One region of the Pseudomonas sp. FW306-02-D09B genome, then DNA from elsewhere that is predicted to be linked to it. Evidence: riboswitches for the same ligand, from Rfam matches in the RefSeq annotation. Region 1 holds a riboswitch; the other holds the start of a gene.
The links. Region 1 has a riboswitch for manganese ahead of AC3WK5_RS02660 (sodium:calcium antiporter). Riboswitches for the same ligand answer to the same signal wherever they lie in the genome.
Positions count from the first base shown of each region.

Region 1 (3,404 bases):
AAACTATACGGTCCCGCTCGCAAACGCTCGCGAGACGAATGACGGCGCGGTCGCCCGAGAGTGGGCAGTTCACGGTTACGGCATTGCAATGAAATCGCTGTGGGATATTGGCCCGGACCTGCGAGCAGGACGCTTGAATATCCTGTTGCCGGAGTGGCGAACTGCGGAGGCGCCGGTACATGCCCTGTATCAACGCAACCGGTACATGGCGCCCCGCGTACGTGCCCTTCTGGATTTTCTGGTCGAGCGCTTTGCAGAAGAATCCAGCCACCTGGACGACTACTTGAGCTGACAGCTAAGCCAGATCAAGAACCTTCAAAAGGACTGCAAAGAGGATGTACAGCAACACCATCGATGCCAATAGCCAGCGCGAGATGATGCCCTTTCGGAAAGCGAAGAACATGACGCCGACACCTATCAAGGTGATGATCGCCGCCAGAACCAGCGACGTGTCCAGCGCCCAAGGCGTAAAGAACAGCCCGAATGCAGTGGGCACTGTGGCCTGAATCATCATGGCGCCACTGATGTTGGCCAAGGCTAGTCGGTGTTTACCCTGGCGGACCCAAATGATCGCATTCAGCGTTTCAGGTAGTTCGGTAGCAATCGGGCTGAGCAACAGGGCCAGCAGTTGAGGGTGGATACCCAGCATGGGGCCCAGGGCATCGAGTTGTCCGACAAAGAAGTGAGAGGCCGCAAAGATAACCGCCAATGCAATAAGCGTTTGAATCACCGCCGCCGAGGTCGACGGAGTCGCTTTGCCTGGCGCAAGTTTCAGGGGCTCGAGTTCATACTCTTCTTCATCCTGCTCACCGCGCATTTCCTTCCAGAAATACGCCGCATAGGCCGCCAGGAAAAGAATACCCAACCAAGGTTTGTAGGCAAACACGACAAGACCGAGCGCAATCTTTGCCACAAAGATTACGAGGAACCATCCTTGATCGCGGCTGAGTCGTTTGAAGTCCTGACGGATGGCCTCGGTATTCGCCAGGCGCTGACGACACACCAGCAGCGTCACGCCGACTACCGCATAGGCGATCGTCGCCAAAACCAGAGGGCCGCCAAGTGCAGCACCGACGCCGAGGGATTTCTGCTCTGGCGTGTCACCAAACACAACGGCAATAAACGTGATGACGCTTTCCGGTAATGCCGTACCAAAGGCCGCCAGAATGGACCCCGTGGCTTGTTGCCCGACCGCAAGTTTGCGACCGACCCACTCGATGCCATTAACGAAGTATTCACAAGCCAGATAGATGACAACCGCGGAGCCCAACAGCAACGCAAACGTCATGGGCATAGAATGCATGAGGAAACCTGAGGGGCCGGACACAAGAGCCAATGGTTCAGACACCCGCGTCCGACCCACAGACAGGTATCTTCACCAATGGTCTTGCCAAGTCATATGACCGGTCACGCCATGGCTTGCGAGCCAAGTATGTTGACGTGACCCCTTCCGGAAACGAAGGCGGCTACTCCCCAAGGGAGCGGCGATCCTAAAGACCAGGTACTAATGCGTCAACGGCTTAGTTGCGAGTTTTCAAACTCTGAACCTCATTATTTTGCTGCAAACTCATATATAGCTAGAGCGTGCGGCACTTTAAACGTTTGGTGCAAGTATTTGTAACATGCTATGTCTTGAAAGACCTTCAGCATCACTTTCTGAATGAACGCTGAACACTATCGATCGAGTGGGTTACAGCAAAAGCAATCCCTCTTATTCTTGTTCCGGAAGTAATCCTTCAGGGAGTTATCAAGTACCCTTTAATGGCAATTGTTATTCAGGAGGTCATTAAACAGCAGCAAACTCACACCGGCGCTGCCCGACTCCAGATCGGCACCGCCCTGGTTTATTTAATGTTGCAGTATCTCGTTCGGCGAGGCTCCTGTACAAACACAGGTCACTGATCTGACGACGTCGAGAGACGCCCAAGGTTAAGACAGGCTCTATCGGATTAAGGTTTAGCCCAAGTGACTTCCGGCCAGCATGGCCCGGATACGTTGTACAGTGCCAAAACCTAGACGTGGAGATCGCTTTCTGCACTCTCTTCTCTGGTTTACGCCCCTGTGTGAGATCTGTTTGTGGTCAAAACAGCTATGGGGACTACCTCAAATGTCAATGGCAAGCGCTACCCCTTCCACCTTCAAGGACATCCGCCTGAAAGACACAGTAGTGTCTTACATGAGCCCTCTGCTCATTACCGTGACCGGCAACATGACGGTCATCCAGGCCAGGGAACATCTGCTCAAGCAACTGCCGGACGATGATATTCCGGCCCACATCTTTGTCACCGACCCGCGCAGCGCTTTGCATGGCCAGCTGTCGGTGAAAACACTGCTCACCGAGAAAAACACTGACCTTTGCGTTCGCGATCTGATGCTGCCCATCCGCTATTCGGTTTCGCCGAATCAGCTCCGGCACGATGTCGCGCCCGAGCTGATCGAGAAAGGCGTGGACATCGTTCCCGTGGTCAGCGAAGGCCGGCTACTGGGCGTGCTGTATGAAAAAGAAATCGCGACGCTGATTCAGGACGAAGGCACCGACGACGCTCAACGCCAGGGTGCCAGCCTGCCGCTGGAAACGCCCTACCTCAGCACGAGCCCGTGGAGTTTGTGGAAAAAGCGCTTGCCGTGGCTACTGCTGCTGTTTCTCGCCGAGGCCTACACCAGCACCATCTTGCAAGTATTCGAAGAGCAGCTTGAAGCCGCCATCGCCCTGGCCTTCTTCATTCCCCTGCTGATCGGCACTGGCGGCAACAGCGGCACCCAGATCACCTCCACGCTGGTACGGGCCATGGCCCTGGGCGAAGTCAGCCTGCGCAATGTCGGCACGGTGCTGCGCAAGGAAGTGACCACTTCCTTCATGATCGCGCTGGCCATCGGTGTCGTGGCCTGGATTCGGGCGTGGATGCTGGGAGTGGGATCGGAAATCGCCATGGTGGTCTGCCTGACGCTGGTCGCTATCACTATCTGGAGCGCCGTCGTCTCATCGATCATCCCGATGCTGTTAAGAAAACTGCGCATTGATCCAGCCGTGGTTTCTGCTCCCTTCATCGCGACCTTTATCGACGGTACCGGCCTGGTCATTTATTTCAACATCGCCAAACTGGTGATGACCGACCTGCCGGCTTAAGCCACTCACCAGACAGCCCCGAATCGCCAGATGCCGGGGCCGTCTTGTTTTTGAAAAAAATGGCGGAAGGCAGCAGGAGTCGAACCTGCCCGGGAACGGCTGCCGTCCCCAACCGGGTTTGAAGCCCGGCCGCGCCACCGGACGCGATTGCCTTCCTTGATGTCAGCTCTCAGGTCGCTGTGCCAGGGCATTGTCCGAACGGATAAGACGCTGGTCGCCAAGTCTGCGGGTCAAGCCGATCCGGTCGAAGAACTCGAGTATCTGGATGCAGCGCTTG
Region 1 is NZ_JBYSXY010000001.1:556,646-560,049, forward strand. It holds gene AC3WK5_RS02655 (LysR family transcriptional regulator) at 1-292, shown strand, start outside; gene AC3WK5_RS02660 (sodium:calcium antiporter) at 296-1,303, opposite strand; yybP-ykoY riboswitch at 1,322-1,482, opposite strand; M-box (ykoK) riboswitch at 1,857-2,031, shown strand; gene AC3WK5_RS02665 (magnesium transporter) at 2,108-3,127, shown strand; tRNA gene AC3WK5_RS02670 (tRNA-Sec) at 3,188-3,283, opposite strand; gene selB (selenocysteine-specific translation elongation factor) at 3,290-3,404, opposite strand, start outside.

Region 2 (3,404 bases), on a different contig from region 1:
GATCATTTTCTATACCGGGTTGATCGACAGCCTGAAACTCACTGACGATGAAATCGCCGCAGTCATGGGCCATGAAATCGCCCACGCCTTGCGTGAGCATGGTCGTGAAGCGATGTCCAAGGCCTATGGCATCGAAATGGCCAAGCAGGGCGCCGGTGCCTTGCTCGGGCTGGGGCAGGACACGCTGGCCCTGGCCGACACCGTGGCCAACTACGGCATGACCTTGCCCAACAGCCGCGCCAATGAAAACGAAGCTGACCTGATCGGCCTGGAACTGGCCGCCCGCGCCGGCTACAACCCGAACGCGGCGATCACCCTGTGGGACAAGATGAGCAAGGCTTCCGAAGGTTCGCCGCCAGAATTCATGAGCACTCACCCGGCATCCAGCAGCCGGGTTGCGTCGCTCCAGGCAGCGATTCCGAAAGTCATGCCGCTTTATCTGAAGGCCAAAAAATCCTGAATCCTGAAGTGAGCCACAAGAGCTGAAGTCGTGCAGCTCTTGTGGCGAGGGGGCTTGCCCCCGTTCGACCGGGCTGGCGCTCGAGTGCGCAGCAGTCGCAAAGCCAGCGAGTGCGGTGTATCTGGCGGATCTCGGTTGCAGGGGGGAGGGCTGCTTCGCACCCCAACGGGGGCAAGCCCCCTCGCCACAGTTATCTGCCAGGCAGTGACATGTCAGTCGAGAGTGTTACACCCACCCGCTGCTCTGCATCGCCTTGTACACCGCGACGATGGCCAGGATGAAGAACGCCGATGCTGCCAGGCGGCGGATCAGGGTCAGGGGCAGTTTGTCTGCGGCAAAATTACCCGCCAGCACCACCGGCACGTTGGCAATCAGCATGCCGAGCGTGGTGCCAATGACCACCAGCCACAACTCAGGGTACTGAGCGGCGAGCATCACGGTGGCGATCTGGGTCTTGTCACCGATCTCGGCGAGGAAGAACGCAATCAGCGTGGTCAGGAACGGTCCGAATTTACGCGCAGTGCTGGCTTCGTCCTCATCCATCTTGTCCGGCACCAGGGTCCATAGCGCGGTCGCGGTAAAGCTTGCGGCGAGGATCCAGTGCAGCGTCGCATCCGAGAAGAAACTCCCGAACCAGGCACCGACAGCACCCGCAGCCGCGTGGTTGGCCAGGGTTGCAGCGACGATACCGGCGATGATCGGCCAGGGTTTGCGAAAGCGTGCGGCGAGAATGAGCGCGAGCAATTGCGTCTTGTCACCGATTTCGGCCAAGGCAACGACAGCGGTGGGAACGAGAAGAGAATCCAGCATCAGGGTTTTCCTAAGGGGCGGGTCGACACGGCTATGACACGTACAGCCTCCCCGCCCCGGGTAAGGTGTGCGTGTCATAGGTCTTGTCAAACCCTGCGATCCGTCTGTGCGGTCGCTTGGGTCGCATACGCCATGGTCTGAGGACCAAGTATGTTGACGTATGCCGGACGAGCATGGCGCTCGTGGGAGACTACTCCCCTAGGACGGAGCGGATTCTGCCTAGGCAAAATCCATTCGGCAAGCGCTAATTTCTAGCCGCGCTTGGCCCGGTAGATCCGGAAACCTTGCCCTTCAGCCTTGATCGCACACACACCGAGATGCTCCTCGATCAGCGGCTGATACTTCAGGAAGCTGTTGGCTACCAGGCGAAGTTCGCCGCCGTTTTTCAGGTGTTTGGCTGCTTTTCGCAGCAGATTCTCGGTGGCGTGATAATCGGTGTGAACCCCGACATGAAACGGCGGATTGCTCAGAATCGCGCTCAAACCCATCGGTGCAGCGTCGATGCCATCGCCGGTCAGCACCTCGGCCTCCAGGCCGTTGGCCGCCAATGTCAGGCGACTGCTGGCCGCGGCGAACGCATCAACGTCGAGTAGGGTGACGGTGTTGTGTGGATAACGCCGTTTCACCGCCGCGCCCAACACGCCAGCACCGCAACCGAAATCCAGCAAGTGACCGCTTGGCAGTTTGTCCAGATGTTCGAGCAGCAGCGCGCTGCCGCGATCCAGTCGACCGTGACTGAACACGCCCGGCAGGCTGATCACTTTCAGTGGGCCTTCAGCCAGCGGCAGTTCGTATTCCTGCGCCAGGCTTTCCAGCGATTTGGCCTCGGGCGCATTGGCCACGGTGACCTGCCAGAGCTGGCAGTGGCGGGCGCTGTCGAGCTTGCGCGGTTTGCCGAAGGGGTTCAACTGTTTGGCCGCGCCTTCGATGCCGCTGCGTTTTTCACCCACCAGGTACAGTTCACGACCGGCCAGGCGCGAGGCGAGGGCGTTGAGGATGTAGTCGGTCAGGTCCTTGGATTTGGGCAGGAACACCACCGCCGTTTCAAACTCGCGGCTCGGAGCATTCACGCCAAAGTGGCTGCGCTCGGCAAAGCGGGCGTCCAGCGCTGCCTGGTCGCCTGCGTGCCAGCACCAGCCGTGAGCGTTGGGCAATTTGCCCAGCAAGTCATCGGCGGGCAAACCGGCCAGCAGCAACTCGCCTTGAAACAAATCGGCCTGACGAAGCAGTACTTCACTGCGCGGATCCATACTCTGCTCCTTGAAAAAAAGTGCGGCAGTTTATCAACTGACGACCCGCAGCGCTGTACCGCTGAAGAAGCCTTGGGCGTTTTCGGTCAGTTGACCGACAATCCTCTGTCGCGCTTCGCGGCTGCCCCAGGCGTTGTGCGGGGTGACGATCAAGCGCGGGATGTCGGCGGCCAACAGCGGATTGCCGGCGGTAGGGGGCTCGACACTCAGGACGTCGGTCGCCGCGCCGCCCAGATGCCCGTTGCGCAACGCATCGGCCAAGGCTTGTTCGTCGATCAGCCCACCGCGTGCGGTATTGACCACAAAGGCGCCGGGTTTGAGCAGCGCCAGTTCGCGGGCACCAATGAAGTTACGGGTATGTTCGTTGAGCGGGCAGTGCAGGGTCAGCGCGTCGATTTGCGGCAGCAGCTCATCCAGCGGCAAGCGGTCGGCGCGGGCCGGACGCCCAGGCAATTGGCCGAGCAACACGCGCATGCCAAAGGCTTCGGCCAGCCGCGCGACGGCGCCACCCAATTCACCATGGCCGAGCAGGCCGAGGGTTTTGCCTTCGAGTTCGACGATCGGGAAATCCAGCAGGCAGAATTGTTTGGCCTGCTGCCAGCGACCTTCAGCGACGGCTTTCTGGTAATCGCTCAGGCGGGTGGCGAGGTTCAGCAGCAACATGATCGTGTGCTGCGCCACCGACGGCGTGCCATAACCCTGGCAGTTGCTCACGGTAATCCCTTGGGCGCGGGCGGCGGCCAGGTCGACATTGTTGGTGCCGGTGGCGGCGATCAGGATCAGCTGCAGTTCGGGGCAGGCCTTGAGGGTTTCGGCGTTCAGCGGGACTTTATTGCTGATTGCCACGCTGGCGCCTTGCAACCGTTCGACGATGTTGTCGGGCG
Region 2 is NZ_JBYSXY010000028.1:6,195-9,598, forward strand. It holds gene AC3WK5_RS27745 (M48 family metallopeptidase) at 1-460, shown strand, start outside; gene AC3WK5_RS27750 (TMEM165/GDT1 family protein) at 686-1,270, opposite strand; yybP-ykoY riboswitch at 1,359-1,482, opposite strand; gene AC3WK5_RS27755 (methyltransferase) at 1,522-2,520, opposite strand; gene AC3WK5_RS27760 (2-hydroxyacid dehydrogenase) at 2,554-3,404, opposite strand, start outside.
Region 2: it holds a riboswitch for manganese, as region 1 does, so the genes downstream of both, AC3WK5_RS27750 (TMEM165/GDT1 family protein) here and AC3WK5_RS02660 (sodium:calcium antiporter) in region 1, are expected to answer to the same signal.